DNA from 4 places in the Anaerocolumna sp. genome. Region 1 is predicted to be linked to each of the others. Evidence: riboswitches for the same ligand, from Rfam matches in the RefSeq annotation. Region 1 holds a riboswitch; each other region holds the start of a gene.
The links. A riboswitch is a leader RNA that binds a small molecule or an ion and turns the genes downstream of it on or off. The one in region 1 is predicted to bind cyclic di-GMP.

Region 1 (4,222 bases):
GATATTGATGAAGCTTATAAGAACGGAACCTTTTCAAATGCTATTACATTTAAAGGTAGTGGAATTTCTCAGAATGGAGCAAGTAAGTCAATCGGTGTCAGCTTCCAGAACGTAGGCGGAGGTGCCGGCGGTACAGGAAGAGGCAGTATAGGCATTACTAAAGTTGATGAGAATAATACAACAATTAAATTAAAAGGTGCAACCTTTGAACTTCTGGATTTATACCAGAATGTATTAAAAACCTCTGAAGAAACCGGAGAAGATGGCTCGGTAATATTTGATAAACTCAAACTGAATACCACTTATTATATTCGGGAAGCTGTTTCTCCAACCGGTTATAATTTAAGTACGGAATTATATGAATTCAAATTAACGGATGAGAACAAAAATATTACCTATGAATTTAAAAATAGTATCATCACTGGAAATATTATATTCTATAAGCAGGATGAAGAGAATCTTCCGCTTCCTGGAGCAGAATTTACTCTATATCATGAAAATGATACAAACTTTGAGAAGCCTTTGTCTACGGCAATCAGTGATGAACAAGGAAAAGTTGAATTCACAAATGTTCCATATGGCAGTTATAAAATAATGGAAACAAAAGCTCCTGAAGGTTTTATCCTATCCGAAGAAGTTTTAACAGCAACAATCCTTGAAAATTTAGTAATTGTTACAACGATACCGACGAGTATATCCAATACTAAAATAAAAGGGCAGCTAAAGATATTGAAGGTTGATAAAACCACATTAAAGCCTTTGGCTAACGCTAAAATCTCTGTGTATAGTGAGTCAGATGTTTTAATAGCAGAAAAAGAAACAGATGAAGATGGTATAGCTGTATTTGAAAATATACCTTATGGAAACTATTATTTTGTTGAATCCCAGGCTCCTTCCGGATATGTGCGGAATACAGAGAAACATCCTTTTACTATCAGCCAGAGCGGAGAGGTGATTCAAGTAACATTCGAGAATACTGTAATAACTAAACCAACTACACCAGGTGGTAACGAAGACAACGAGGAACCAAATAAGCCGGAAGAGAATAAACCGGAAGAAAATAAGCCGGAAGAAAACAAACCGGAGGAACCTAAACCAAAGGAAAATAAGCCCAAGGAAGAAAAACAGAAAGAACCTAAAGGCGGTAAAAAATCGGATACCAAAAAGTCAGAAGAAGAATATGAAATTGATCCGGACGGTGTACCATTAGGCGGAAAAGAAGGAGATAATGGTAATAACGGAAGTGTAAACAAAGCAGGAACAGAGAAACTACCAAAAACCGGAGAAAGCAGCAGGATTGGATTTTATATAACTGGAGTAATTATGATTTTTATTGGATTCGTTTTAAAAGTAAGAAGAAAACATCATGCGTAAAAGAAAGTAATATTCTATTGTTAAGACGGGATTCTATTCCGTCTTAACAATTATGTAAAACACAGGAATAGATTTAAAATGTCTATAATTAACAAAGACTGTGAAATAAATATTGCTTAACAGTATGTATTCTACTGGAGACAACTATGAAAACTGGGAAAAAAAATAAATTTCTTTCAATAAGTTTTATATTCATAGGCCTATTAATTATGATATATCCCAAAGCCTCTGATTTATACAAAATGTATCAACAACAAAAATTAATAAAAATCTGGCAACAAAGTTTTAATATTATTGAAAAAAACAGTAGTTCCGATCATGATACTGATTATGACAATTACCGTGAGGAAGCCGGGTTCAATAAAGCAGTGGAATTAAGGAATCAAAGTGCAGAAAATAAAGGCATTGGCAACAACATGGAAAATGCAAATGACTCTTTAAAAGGTATAACTGAAGACAATAACGGAGCAAACACTGGAGGTCTATCAGAAAAACTGCAAGAGGATATTGGTATTGAAGGAATCATTAAGATTGAAAAAATAGATTTGGAACTGCCAATATTAACAGATGCCACCGAAAAAAACATGAAAGTATCAGTGGCATCCATTAAAGGCACCGGAAATCCTGGGCAAATTGGAAATTATGCTATTGCAGGACACAGAAGTCATACTTATGGTAAAAATTTTAACAGACTCGATGAAGTTGAAGTAGGAGATTCTATAATAATTAATAACGGTAAAAAGCAATTTAATTATGAAGTAATGGAAAAATTATACGTAAAACCTGAGGAAGTAGAAGTATTAGAGGGTAATGTGACAGACAAAGAAATTACATTAGTTACCTGTCATCCCATGATTAATCCAACCCATAGGTTAATTATAAAAGGAAAAATAAAGGATTAAAATCATTCAAAACCAATCCACGATATAGGACTTTAGACCTATATCGTGGGATGGATATATATGTTAATATATAAAATATAAATACAAATAGTATAACATCGACTTTCAAGCGATAATAGCAAACTTAGTGAAAACTAAAGACGCAAAGCTAAAGGGCCTTCCTTATATAAAAGATGGCAGCCAGTTACCGAAAGGGGAGTTTTTTATGTTTAAAAAACAAATTTTTATTCCCTTATTATCATTTGTTTTAATGTTTAGTTTTATGGTTGATATGGTACAAGCCTCTGGTTCGGATTTTTACAGTGAAGATCTGGAACATGGAATAATCAGTATTCAATATCTGCCAAAGAGCGACAGTAATACAAAAGTAATAATTCAAAAGGGAAATCAAAAGTATATTTATGATCTTAATTCCAATAATACATTTCCGCTGCAATTAGGAAATGGAAATTATACCATATCTGTTTTAGAACAAAAAAGTGGAAATAAATATAAGCTTATTAATAAAGATACGGTAAATTTGAATATAAAGAATGAGAATGTTGTATATTTACAATCCATTCAATCCATTCATTGGGATAAAGATATGAAGGCAATACAAAAAGCCAAAGCGCTGACAAAAAATTCAAAGAGTGATCAGGAAAAAATAGAAGCTATATATAATTACATAGTGAAAAATATAAGTTATGACAAGAAAAAGTCTGCTAATATAAACGCAGACTACATTCCATCTATTGAAAAAACCTTTACTACTTCAAAAGGTATTTGTTATGATTATTCAGCTTTATTTGCCGCAATGCTAAGAAGTGTTGACATCCCTGCAAAACTAGCTATGGGTTATGGGAAAGATATAGACGAATATCATGCATGGAATCAGGTTTATTTTAAGGACAGTAAACAATGGGTTACAATTGATACGACATATGATGCAGGTTTTAAAGACAGTAAATCAAAGAAGTCAATGATAAAAGAAGCTGCGGATTATAGTGTAGAAAAAATCTATTAAAATGTCTTGTTATTAACCCATAAAATTTATGAAAAATAATTGATTTACTTAAGTATAAAGGGGCCTTGCAAAATAGCTAATTTAAGCTATTTTTGCAAGGCTCCTTTTGGGGCTCTGTATCAAGTTTATTATAGAGCTCTTTTTAGTTTGAAAAACTTCTTTTGGATACACAGAAAGCATAAAGAACAAAAAAATTCTTCCTATTTACAGGATAAAGAGTTCTTAGAAAAAGATATTATAAATATATAAGAATAGAGAACAAATTATTATATAATTTATAAAATGGTAAGGGAGGAATCCTATGAAAAAGATTGTATTAGTAGTAGTGTTTGCAGCATTCATTATTTCTCTGGCTGGGTGTAAAAAGAATGTGGAAGAAGAAGCAAGTGAATCTATAGCAGAAAGTTTTGTAGAAAACCCAGAAATAGCTGATATGGATATTGGAGGTACTGTTGTTGTAAAGAACGAAGATGGATCGGAAGTCAGCTATGGAAGTACCCAATGGCCTACTTCAGATTTAGTAAAAGATGTGCCGGTATGTAAGAGTGGATTAATTACCGGAACGGTAGATAGTGAAGAGTATTCTACTATTTACATGGAAGAGGTAAAAGAAAAAGATGCATTGGAATACCTGGAAGAACTAAGGAGGAAGTTTCCAGATAATAGCTATGAAGTGAATGCAGACGATATTATATCATATGGCGGGGAAAATTCTAATGGCATTGCAGTTGTGATATATTATGATATTGCCAGCGAAAGTATATCTATTTCAGTATCAAAGGTAACTGAATAATGAAAAGGTAGTAAAATGGAAAAAACTATTTCATTTAGTAAAGAACGTAAATTAAAAGGAGATGGAGATATATGTATTGTAAATATTGCGGAAAAGAAATAAATGATGACGCAAATTTCTGTGATGGATGTGGCGGAGAAGTTCAAG
Region 2 (4,222 bases), on a different contig from region 1:
AAATGCAGTAGTATCGGATGACTCAAATGATTCAGATGGTTCCGAAAGAGTAGTTCCTAAAGTATCAGATAAAGAGGATGCAGGTGATGCCAAGGTCATTATATTACCTGAGGATTCAAGTAGAGGAGGTAAAGTTAGTGGAGGCAAGGCTAGCGAAGGTAAAGCTAGTGGAAATCAATCCAAAAAGGACGAACCCACATCTTCTGATGAATCTAATTCATCTTTAAGTGGTGACAGTAATGGGCAAGAAGCGAAAATTGTTGAAGTAAAACCAGAACAACATACTTATGATACTAAAAAAGAAGAGGAAATAGAAGCCAAGATAGAAGAGGCGATAGAGGATGAAAAAGAAGAAGCAGATGAAGACAAGAGTATTACAGTTTTCCAAGTTGTAAAAGAGGTAATAAAGGATAATTCAATTATTACAACTATTATTGCAATAGGATGTATGTTAATTCTTCTTGGTGGCGCTTTGTGGAGGTATATGGAATATAAAAGCCGAAGGAAATAAAGCGGTCGCAGCGGTAGAAACAATTGTAAGAGCAAATTAAACAAAGCAGAATTTAAGCGAAGAATCTCATTTTAAGGTGAGATTCTTCGCTTATTGACTGAATTCATGGCCAGCCTAGTGGGAGGAAGACCACTTAAACTGGCTCGATATGTGCAATAATATAAGACTTTGCTTCATGTCATTGGGTTAAATCACTATATATTTAAAAGACTTAAATTCTGTTTTTGCTATCTTTTCCAGCCATAACCCGGGAACCGATAAATGCCACAATTGGTACGCTCAGAATAATACCTATACTTGCCGTTATGGCTCTTATTATTTCAAGGGCAATTAAATCCGTATTAATGATCTGCGAAAATGGAATTCCATAAGCAAATATCATAAGTACAAGATTTAAAGAGGAACCTGCAAATGCTAAGATTAATGTATTTGCCATTGTGCCCATAGCATCTTTACCGATATTCATTCCGGATTGAAACAATTCAATAGATTTCATTGTTGGGTTCACTGAGTGTAATTCGTAAATTGCAGAGGATATACTCATTCCCGTATCCATAACTGCTCCCAGAGCGGATATCAGTATTCCGGCAACCAGTAAATCTCTTACTTTCAAACCGTTATCCGTAGCTATTAACAGCATTGATTCAGCTTCTTCCATATTTAATCCGCTGATATGTGCTAATTTACCTACTATGTATGCAAGTATTCCTGCCACCAAGACTCCTAATATTGTACCTGTTATAGCAGAGAATGTCTTGGGATTGATTCCGTCCAGTAATATCAGGCATACTATGGTAGTTACTACAACAATTAATATGGTTAGGGGAAGTACCGGAACTCCTTTTGAAATCAATGGTACCAGAATATTCAATACACAAAGGATTGTAAAAATTAATCCCACCAAAGCCATAAACCCTTTCTTTCCGCCAATGATACATAAGAGAGCAGAAAAGAGAATAATTATCCCATATATTAAAAAGGAGCGGTCATAATTATAGATGGAAGCACTAAATTCTCCGTCGTGAGTATCTATTCTGGCGATAATCCTGGTTCCTTCTTTTGCATAAACATTGTACAGCAGTCCCAGATAGTTATCTATGATTTGTGTCTCACCTTTATGTTCGCCGCTTAATATCTTGATTTCAAGCAGCTGGTGTCCACGCTTTAGTCCTTCGGAATTCTCATCTATTTGTGTATTATCTTCTAAAACTTTAATTACTTTTGCTTTCACATATTTGATCGGTGAATTGGCACCGGTTTTATAATTTTCCGGATTGCCTTGATTAGCAAAATATAACAGAATTGAAAAAAATGCAATAAATATTACCGCAGCTGCTACTTTAATAATCAGTGTTTTCCTCTTATCCAATGTTATTCTCCTTATACAACAGTATTTGCAAGAAGATCTGGAGGTCTGAAATAATAGCCTTGCAATCTATTATTATTTACAGGGTCTGTAGTAAATATTAGCATTTTTTACAAAAAAAAGCAACTTATAATTACAGATTTTGTTTAAATGTTACGGTTTCAATTACACTTGAATTTGAAAGCCACAGCAGAAAATAATGATTCTGGATTTCAGGGGAGTCTTTATATGTGGAGCACGGGCCAATATAAAAGGAATTTTAATAATATAGTCATTCTGGGAGTAATTTAGCAAAACTAAAGCTCATACTGGAAGGACCCTTATTCATGGGCGGCATACCTTTCAAGCTCAGAATGACCATTTTATTATCTCTTTCAATACACTTTAGCAGGTTTCTAATCAGAGAATATTCCAAGAAAATGTAGGTTAACAAAAAATAGTCATAAAAAAAGCAAGATATGGATTGAAAATTGTTGAAAATTAGTTCATAATTAATAAGATATATATTATTATTAAGATATGAAATATAATAGAGTTTAGAAAATTATAAAAACATTACATATATTAGATTGGCAAACCTATTGAAAGATAGGGACGCAAAGCTAGAAGCCTGTCGGAAAATAATATGCATTTCCTATGGTCGTTCAGTTGCAACTAAGGTAGAATCAGTATGATTTTACTTAGTTGTTTTTTTATTTTTAATTAGGTTTATTATTAGATGGAATAAAAATGCATTAGAAGGAGTGTTATGAATGATAAAAGTGTTAATCGTTGATGATTCTGTTTTTTCACAAAAAATTGCTGCTAATTTAATTAAAAAAAACATGGATGATGTAGAACTTAGCTTTGCAAATGATGGAGAAGAGGGAATTGAACTATATGAAAAATTAAAACCGGATTTTGTTATTACTGATTTGTTAATGCCCAAATTAAGCGGACAGGAACTGATAAGATTAATAAAAGCACAGGATGAATTCGCAAAGATAATTGTAATATCTGCAGATGTTCAAAAAAACATTCGGGAAGAGGTAGAAGCTTATAATATATTGGCTTTTCTCAATAAACCGTTACAAGATGAAAAAGCTCAGTTAATTTGTAATTTAATGAGGGAGAAGATAGATGGATAGGTCCAGTTTCAGATATGATATATTAAAAGAGGTATTTAATATAAGCGTAGGTAAGGCTGCTGATTTGCTTTCAGAAATTACCGGTAAAAAAATATTGTTAAAGATTCCGGATGTAACAATTTTAGACAGAACAAAAAACGACATAGAAATATCAGAATATCTTCCTATTAAATTTGCCGGGGCATTAATGGTTTCCACTATTTCATTTAAAGAAAATTTAACTGGAAAAGCGAATTTGATTTTCCCGGCTGAAAAAATGAAAGCTTTTATACATCTGTGTCTGAATGAAGATATTCATGATGAAGATAATTTGAGTTTTACAGATATAGATTTTGACATAATTAAAGAAATCGGAAACATTATTTTAAATTGCATTTTGGGAGAGACCGGTAATTTACTTAATATCAAACTCCAATATTCTCTGCCGGAAGTTAAAATATACAATCATATTAATTTCAGAGAAGATATTGATGAAAACGAATATCAGCATATTTTAGTCTTATACATAACTTTTATTATAGATAGTACAGAAATTGAAGGTACTATCATAGTTGATTTAGCATTACAATCTTTAAACGAGTTAATTAGAAAAATTGATCAGATAGAGGCTGATATTTATGAATAACTATTGTTATGAAGTATTAAATAATGTTAACGAAGGTATTATTATAGTAAAAGAGAATTTTGAAATTTTTTTTTGGAATAATTATATGGAGGCTATTACCAATATAAAAAGTTCAAATGCAATGGGGAATAATCTATATACAGTGGTACCAAGCCTGAATAAGAATTATTTTAAAAACGTAGTTAAAAACATACTAAATGATGGATATGCTATGTTTTTTTCTGCTGCTATGCATCAGGATCTAATGCATACGGAAGAAAGGTTTAATATAAAAATCAGCAGAATTCAGGATGAAAACAAGACATCCCTGCTTCTGGAATTCCATAATGTTACCGGGCAGATGACTCAAATCAAACAGCTTAAAAAATATATCAAAGAATTGTATCATGTAAATAGAGAGTTAAAAGAGAAAGAAAAAGAGATTGAATATCTGGCTTATTACGATCAGCTGACAGGTGTTGCAAACAGAACATTATTTTACATTCTTGCTGAAAAATATATTCAAAATGCAAAGAGAAATAATAGCTTATTAGGTATTATTTTTATAGATATAGATAAGTTTAAAAGCATCAATGACACTTATGGACATCAAG
Region 3 (4,222 bases), on a different contig from region 1:
TGATGGTGCAGATATTCAATAGGGTCCTCTAAGGTAATTACATGGGTGTTATAATTGGAATTTATCACATCAATTAAGGAGGCCAGAGATGTTGATTTACCACTTCCTGTAGGTCCCGTTACTAGAACCAATCCTCGTTTCTTAGCTGTGAGTTCTACAACTGAACTTGGAATCCCCAGCTGTTCTGGTTTTGGAATTGTAGTACCCACCAGACGAATTGCCGTTGCATAGGAGCCTCTTTGCTTGAATACATTGACACGATATCTACCCAGGTTGGGAATAGAATAAGAAAAATCCACCTCTCCTTTCGTCTCTAAGACAGTTCTAAAATGTTCAGGAACAATTGGCATTATTAATTCCGATGTATCATTCGGCATATATTTTATGTCCCCAACATCCTGCAGCTCACCGTTGACCCTGCATTTTGGAGGCACCCCAACTGTAATATGGAGATCGGAGGCTCCTATATCCTTTGCAACCTGTAGTAATTCCTCTATAGTAACCATACCTTTTCCCTACTTTCTTTTACCTAATCATCAAATAATATTTTCTTCATTTCAGAAATGGAAGTAATACCATGCAATACTTTTTCTGACACACTGGTTTTCAAAGTTTTCATTCCTTCTGATAATGCCAGATTATTAATCATTAAGGCATTACCTTTTTTACTTACTAATTCTTTCAGTGCAGGTGTTAAAGGCATAATCTCATATATTCCGATACGGCCAAAATATCCCGTTTCATTACACATATGACATCCGGTTGCTTCATATATTACCTGTTCTTCATCCTCCTTAAGTCCAAGCAATTCCTTTTCCAATTTATTCGCCTGCTTTTCCTTCTTACAATATGGACATAATCTTCTCACTAACCGCTGTGCTATAACTCCAATAGTTGCATCAGCAATCAGGTAAGGTTCCACTTCCATGTCTTCTAGTCTTGTAATGCTGCTAGCCGCACTATTTGTATGAAGAGTACTTACTACAAGGTGTCCGGTAATGGAGGCTTTAATAGCAATCTCAGCAGTTTCATTATCTCTAATTTCACCAATCATGATAATATCCGGATCCTGCCTTAGGATGGATCTGAGAGCACTGGCAAATGTTAAATCTGCTTTTGGATTTACCTGAACCTGATTCACTCCGTCAATATTGGCTTCTACCGGATCTTCTACCGTAATAATATTAACATCTTCCTTGTTTAACTCACTAAGTGCTGTATAAAGGGTTGTGGACTTACCGCTTCCAGTGGGTCCGGTTACTAATATCATCCCATGAGGTTTAGAAAGAATGGCATTGAATTTCTCCATTTCTTCATCCGTAAAGCCAAGCTCCTTCTTGTCCTTTGTAAGACCTCTTTTAGAGGTAAGTCTCATTACTATCTTCTCTCCATAAATCGTTGGCAGTATCGACACACGAATATCGTACTCTTCTCTGTCTATGATCATGGCTATTCGCCCGTCCTGAGGCTTTCTCTTTTCAGAGATATCCATATCTCCCAAAATCTTAACTCTGGCTACAATTGCTGAAAGCAGGCTGTTGTCATATTTCATAATTTCTTTTAATATACCGTCAACCCGGTATCGTATACGTATTGTTTTCTCAAATGGTTCTATATGTATGTCGCTTGCCCTTTGCCTGACGGCCTGTTCAATCATGGTCTTTACTAATATTACAATAGGTGAATTATTTATATCTTCATTATTCTCTTTTTCTTCCTTCTCTTTGTCCAGTATCTCTTTTTCTTTGGTATATCGCTCTGCCACCTCCATGGCTTCCGCATTTCCATAATACCTATCTATTGTTGCTGCAATTTCTCTGGGAAGTGATATTACTGGTGCTATCTTAAAATTGGTTATGATAGAAAGATCATCAACAGCCAGAATATCCATAGGATCGGACATTGCTACCCTAAGGGTATTAGGATCCTTTTGATCAAATTCAAAAGGAATCAGCATATATTTTCGTAGTATCTGTTCGTTAACCATGTTAAGAATATCCTGTGGAATTTTAATACCAGTAAGCTGTACAATATCTATCTTAAGTTGTTTTTGAAGTGCTTTAGCAATGGCAAGTTCATTCACATAGCCTAAATCCACTAATGTTTCACCTAATTTGCGATTGCCTTTCTTTTGCTCTGATAAGGCAGTCTTAAGGTCCGTTTCCGTAATAAGACCTTCCTGGATTAATATATCACCTAGTCTTTTTTTATTTTTTCTAAAATCCATTCCTGCTCTCACCGATTCCTTTTATTTTTCAATCTTTTACCAATAGGACTTTAGTCCTATTGTATCATAAATCATATATATAATCACCTAAAATTAACAATTCAACAAAATTTTTATTAAAAAAGCAAAAAAAAGCAACTAAACAAAATAGAAATATTTTGTATTAGCTGCAACTGAACCACCATAGGGGCTATATATACTATACATGATATATTTTCCCCGACAGGCTTCTTGTTTTGCGTCCTTATCTTTCGATAAGTTTGCCCTGACTTATGATTTATATGATTATATTAAAATATGATACATTATAATTCTTTCCAATGCAACATAATTATGCACAAAAGATTACCATAAGTATTCTTGTAATCTCTGCCTTTTTAAGTTCAGCTATTTGTAACAATATAAAATTCTAGTCAACTTGCCGGTTTTCTTTCATATTTTTAGTCACATTTCACATTTTAGATTAAAACTCAGTCTTTGCATATTTACAAAATATGCTTTTACATTCTGGGCTTTTTATAACATATACCATAGAGTTTAGACCCTCCATGATTTTTTAAGTTTATTAATCAGAAGGATCTCTGCAGAGGTATCTATATCCGGATTGGAATCCGGATGGTATTTTTTAGCCAAAATTTTATAGAACCTTCCAAGCATTTCCCTCTCGTCATCGTTAAACTCACTGCTGATACTGCTGCTACTGCTGCTATTAAAATAATTATTGAAATTTTCCTGATAGGCATATTTACGGTATCTCTTGCTAGTCTTTTTAATATTGATTCTTTCTTCAAGGATTTGATTCAGTTGATTTAAGTATTCAGAGTTCATTAACTCTCCGAACACATTGTAGCATCTGTCATATTCACTGGCAGCAATACCGTATTCTTTTTGAAAATCCTCTTTGGCCTGACGATACTCTTTTAATATTTCCTGGTGATGTTTACGTGCCAGATATTCCTCTGTTTGCTGGTATTCATTAAGAATTCTATCTTGTAAGGGCTCAAGCTCTGACTTTATAATCGACCATATTTCATCTCTGCTGATATTTATTCCTTTTGCTATCGAATCAATTTTATTTTCTCCTATACAGTCTTCCAAATCATAATCAATCAAGTCATAATAATGTATCACACAAAGGGAATAGGGTTTCTCTTCATGTAAACTTATCCTATAGGCTTTATTAATAGGACGTTCATATTTTTCATCACTCATTTTATAAGTATAAGTTTTACCAGTCTGCCCGTTATTAGACCAAGTATATGAATCCACCAGGATTTCTTTTGGCTCTCCTAATGTATTCGTTGGTATATCATGTAATTCTTCTATATGACAATACAAAATGACACCTCCAGGAATAATTCTACCTATGATTCACTCTACGTTTTAAGTATAGTATTCTTTAAAGTCTTATTTGTATGCAAAGGTAAACCGTAATCTGTTATTCTAAAATAGAAAGAAGCTGCCTGTACTGAATCCAACATGTTGGACAGTATTATCAAGCAGCCTCTTTCTATTTGTATATTTCTTATTATTATAATTGTTCAAATATTTTAACGCCTTTTGTATTAATATATCGATACATAATGCCGCTAAGAATTAGCAATACCAGTGCCATAAGCCCATTAATAACAGCCAGTCTTATGTTTAGTACCATCATTAATATAAAAGGTAAAAATGATAGAAACATATTTAATAAAACAGCTATTGTTGTTGAAGCGCTTTGTTTAATAACCGTTACTTCCGAAGTCCAGTTTAAATTCGGCATTTTGAGATTTACTAATAATCCAAATATAGATACAAAAAATGCAAATGCGGTTGGTAACAGTATAATTATAAATAAATCCAATAAAGATAAATGCAGTCCAATAAATACGATAATTGAATTTATGAGTATAGCAGGTATGGTTAAAATAAGATTCAGAGCAATTTTACTATTAAATATAGTCTTTTCTGTTACCGGCGATTCTTTTAATATCCATAGATTCCTTCCTTCCA
Region 4 (4,222 bases), on a different contig from region 1:
TTTCTTTCTCTTTTTCTTTATTCTCTTTACTTATTAAAGGGGGTGTAACAATAATATTATTGGGTTTATCTTTTGAACATCCTGTAAAAACCACCATCATAAATAGCATGATTATAAAGGTAATAAATCGCTTTTTCATAACTTCCTCCATTATATTATAAAAGCTTATTTCTCCTTATCCACTTTATGTACATTCTACACATTAACACAAAATTGTGGCAAATATGTGAAATATTTTATGAAATATTCTGAAAATCCGGGGGAAAAAGAAACTTACATAATTTTACTAGCGTATTTGTCCTAGCTATAGTATTATCACGAATCCTCCACATAATCAAGTTATTTTTTATATATACATGTCTCAATTTGATGTATATGGTTTTATTTTATACAAATACTATTCAAAAAAGGAGGAAATGCAATGGTACCATTAAAAGATAATAAAGGAACGCCAACCAAAAGAACTGCTGCGAAAGATAATACAAATATGACTAACAAAGATAACGCAAACGATGGGAACGGAGCATCGGATATGGACAAACAGGGCACTAAAGTAAACGAATTGGTAGATTCGGGTTTAAAAATCACTAAAACCCAATAATGTTCTTATGAAAACTGCCATTGGGAAAGTATACTCCCCATGGCAGTTTTTCAAGAATCCTTACTAATCAAACATAGTAAGAAATATATATTTAATTTATAAAAGCGCTCTCTATTTCAGAAATCATTTTTTAAATCGAACTCCGATCCTGGATGAATACCAGATATCAGTGTCAAGAGAAATCATCTATTTCCAGCTTTTATTTTGACTTTTGTTTTCTGTCTTATCCTCTGTTTTATCGGAACTACAGTCTACTAAAGAATTAGTTTTTAATTGATGATCTTTTTTGTTAATGTTATTTCTGCCTTTATTATCTTTTCTCTCTCTCATTACTTTACCATTCCTTTCAAAACTTTCAATTTATTAAGAAAAAGCTGAATGGTTTCTTCCTCTTTATTCTTATCTGCATTTTTTCTTCCCAGTCTGTCACATAAGCCTAATAGGGCAACTTCATTAATATCCGTATAATTTATCATCTCTTTTGGTTTTGCAAAAGGCAAATCTTTGGTAACATACAATATATGCATGTGATACCTCACAAGGCCTATTACATCATTAATAAACTCTTCTTCACAAGAAAAATATGACAAAAATCTTCTGGTTAATTCTGCTCCTACTTTATCGTGATCGTATGCGGTAATTTTTCCTTTTTTCTCTCTTGTTGTATCCGGTTTCCCTAAATCATGTAATAATGCGGCCCACATAAAGGCCTCCGGATTTTTGCTTTTTTCTCTTACTTTAGCAGCTTCCTCTACAACAAGCATAGTATGATTCCATACATTTCCTTCCGGATGGTGTACGGTGGATTGTTCTGTTTCCTTTAACCTTAATAACATAGAAAAAGGAATGTCTTGAAATATATGATTATTAGATAAACTATTTAAAAAGTCTGATGGTTTTTCATCTTCCATTAAATGTTGATGGATTTCGTTAAATAAATTAACTTTTTTTATGGAGTAATTATCTCCCTCGTCTTTTAAAACCTTCCTACTATTTAAATCAGCTATCTCCATTTTTTCTGCACTCCTCTTTCTATGTGATATTATTATTTTCATAATATATAAATTTTATGTAAGCTTGTTTTTATATAATCCATGGAAAAACAGTTTATTAAAGCAAGAAATGGCAGTCTTTTACTGACGGCCATTTCTTCTTTTCTCATGATGTAACTAGTAGTTCAAAAATAGAATATGAATTGGTTTCTTTAAGCTTTTTAAATTTATTTTCAAAAGATGCTAAATCATCATAAGTTAAATCTAATGCAATATTATAGAGTTCTGAAAACCCGTCCTCTATGTCATAGATGTCCTCTTCCTTTAATAAAGCATCCAGTTTTTCCACACTTAGATTCGTTACATTTTTGAATAGTTCCAAGTCCATGTTACACAGCTTAAATTCGTATTTCTCTAAACCCTCTCCCATAGTATACCGGGTAATAATCTTTCCCTTATGAAATAATAAGATACTAAAAACATCATCATCTAAATTACCGGTTCCAATAACCGGAGTCTCTAAATATTTAGATAAGTTTATTCCTTCTGTTTCCATGTTTTCTAAAGAATATGATTCATCATATACAGAAATGAATTTATTATTATTTATCAGTATCAGTTTTGGGGTGTTCTCAAATAAATCCTGGAGAAAACTAAATAGACTAAACTTATTATTTATATATTCATCATCAATAGATTCTGTCAAACCTTCCCGGATATTACTTATATTATTAGAGGTGGTATTATTACTGAAGTATTGCTCCAACTGTTTTTGTGTTTCTTTTGTATCTTCTGCAATTATATGAAAACTTGCATAATTTTGTCCCATTATATTCTCCTATCTAACGTTCTTATGTTGAATTATAAGAACATGAAAAAATCCGACTATCCTGTCTATTTACTCGGAATCAATAATAAATTTATTATTTTCGAAAATCATGGGGCTTATGCAAGAAAGAAATGCAAGGAAAGAGATATCTATTCTACTTAACGTAAAATAAATGTCCCTTAAAAAGTAACATAAAATTGCCGGTTGCACTACTTGCTATCTATACCCCAAGTGCCCAAATACAGGATATATCATAACGCATCAATTTTATTGAATTATATTCAATTTTTAATAGATGGCTCAACTGTTTACCATTCTATACCATGTTTATATATTAATCAAGCTATTTTATTTCAGGTAGAATCCTGCTTATATCTGTTTAAATATAATTTCTCAGATCATTAACTGACATTCTAAGCATAAATTCAGCATAACTAAATTCTATCGCCAAAGAAACTCTCCTATAATAAGTCTCTTCACTTATAATTCAGTACAGCTGAATTTATATTCAAAATGTACCTAGAATTATCAAACAAATCAAGATATGAATAATGACATATCCGATTCTTCTGCATTAGCAAGCATAGCGGCCGCACCGCCCGGTTTCACACCATCTATTAATTCTTCCATTTTAATTCCCATAACGTCCATACTCATGGTGCAGGCAATTAATTCTACTCCATTGTCTATTGCGGCTTGAATCAAGCTTTCCAAACTCTCCACATTTTTCTTTTTCATCACATTGCGAATCATTTTAGAACCCATACCTGCCATATTCATTTTGGACAAAGATAATTTTTTGCTTCCTCTAGGCATCATAAATCCAAACATTTTGCTCATAAAATCTTTTTTTACAGATACTTTTTTCGGCTTTCTTAAGATATTTAAGCCCCAGAAAGTAAAGAACATACTTACTTTTCGTCCCATGGCCGCTGCCGCATTCGCTATGACAAAAGAGGCAATGGCTTTATCTAAATCTCCTGAAAATACAATAATATTTTTGTTATTTCCTTCGGAAAGAGGTGCACTGCAATCTCCTCCGGATTGGGTGTTTACGCATCCTTTTTTGACAGAAGCTTTGGTTATTCCTCTCTCAGAAACTATGCCTTGAAATGTATTTCCGGTTCTTCTGCACCAGGCCTCAACATCCGCTGCGAATGCCTGATCCGTGGTAGTTATTTCTATTATATCATCATTCTCTGCATTTTTTATTGCTTCTGATAACTTCATAATTGGTCCCGGACATTGAAGGCCGCAGGCATTAATCTCAAGTTTATTCACCGGTTTTTCAGATACAGAAGCAGCTTCCAATTTATCCGGCACCGCTCTTTCTTCATCACGTACAATCATTGGTTTATTATAGTAGATTGTATTATATAAACGATAACCCCCTGATAAATTATAGCATTCATACCCGTTCTGCTCTAATATGCGGCAGGCAAGATATCCCCGAAGACCAATCTGACAGGTTACATACACTGGTTTTGATTTATCTAATTCATGCAGCTTCTCACGCAGATCATCTAATGGAATATTGATAAATCCATCTATAGAACCATTTGCATACTCCATACTGGTACGAACATCCAGCAAACTGACACTGCCATCCCTTGGTAGATCCTTTACTTCATTCCAATGGAAGATTTTAACCTTTCCGGTCATTATATTCTCTGCCACAAAGCCCGCCATATTAACCGGATCCTTTGCTGATGAGAATGGAGGTGCATATGCCAGCTCTAACTCTGTTAAATCATATATGGTCATTCCTGCTCTCATGGCAGTTGCAATAACATCCAGCCT

Region 2: it holds a riboswitch for cyclic di-GMP, as region 1 does, so the genes downstream of both, RT261_RS12735 (response regulator transcription factor) here and RT261_RS18900 (transglutaminase-like domain-containing protein) in region 1, are expected to answer to the same signal.
Region 3: it holds a riboswitch for cyclic di-GMP, as region 1 does, so the genes downstream of both, RT261_RS12950 (GspE/PulE family protein) here and RT261_RS18900 (transglutaminase-like domain-containing protein) in region 1, are expected to answer to the same signal.
Region 4: it holds a riboswitch for cyclic di-GMP, as region 1 does, so the genes downstream of both, RT261_RS06350 (hypothetical protein) here and RT261_RS18900 (transglutaminase-like domain-containing protein) in region 1, are expected to answer to the same signal.

Annotation. Positions count from the first base shown of each region.
Region 1 covers NZ_DAMAUC010000033.1:38,948-43,169, reverse strand. The annotation lists gene RT261_RS18910 (collagen binding domain-containing protein) at 1-1,374, shown strand, start outside; gene RT261_RS18905 (sortase) at 1,521-2,276, shown strand; cyclic di-GMP riboswitch class I at 2,384-2,468, shown strand; gene RT261_RS18900 (transglutaminase-like domain-containing protein) at 2,482-3,282, shown strand; gene RT261_RS18895 (DUF6591 domain-containing protein) at 3,584-4,075, shown strand; gene RT261_RS18890 (DUF4870 domain-containing protein) at 4,147-4,222, shown strand, end outside.
Region 2 covers NZ_DAMAUC010000014.1:67,600-71,821, reverse strand. The annotation lists gene RT261_RS12745 (InlB B-repeat-containing protein) at 1-511, shown strand, start outside; gene RT261_RS12740 (YibE/F family protein) at 723-1,880, opposite strand; cyclic di-GMP riboswitch class I at 2,439-2,533, shown strand; gene RT261_RS12735 (response regulator transcription factor) at 2,630-3,004, shown strand; gene RT261_RS12730 (chemotaxis protein CheC) at 2,997-3,629, shown strand; gene RT261_RS12725 (diguanylate cyclase domain-containing protein) at 3,622-4,222, shown strand, end outside.
Region 3 covers NZ_DAMAUC010000015.1:14,174-18,395, forward strand. The annotation lists gene RT261_RS12945 (type IV pilus twitching motility protein PilT) at 1-506, opposite strand, end outside; gene RT261_RS12950 (GspE/PulE family protein) at 530-2,227, opposite strand; cyclic di-GMP riboswitch class I at 2,393-2,502, opposite strand; gene RT261_RS12955 (hypothetical protein) at 2,765-3,565, opposite strand; gene RT261_RS12960 (hypothetical protein) at 3,759-4,222, opposite strand, start outside.
Region 4 covers NZ_DAMAUC010000005.1:151,600-155,821, forward strand. The annotation lists gene RT261_RS06330 (aryl-sulfate sulfotransferase) at 1-139, opposite strand, end outside; gene RT261_RS06335 (hypothetical protein) at 422-601, shown strand; gene RT261_RS06340 (hypothetical protein) at 788-931, opposite strand; gene RT261_RS06345 (HDIG domain-containing metalloprotein) at 931-1,614, opposite strand; gene RT261_RS06350 (hypothetical protein) at 1,760-2,422, opposite strand; cyclic di-GMP riboswitch class II at 2,612-2,695, opposite strand; gene RT261_RS06355 (DsrE/DsrF/DrsH-like family protein) at 2,960-4,222, opposite strand, start outside.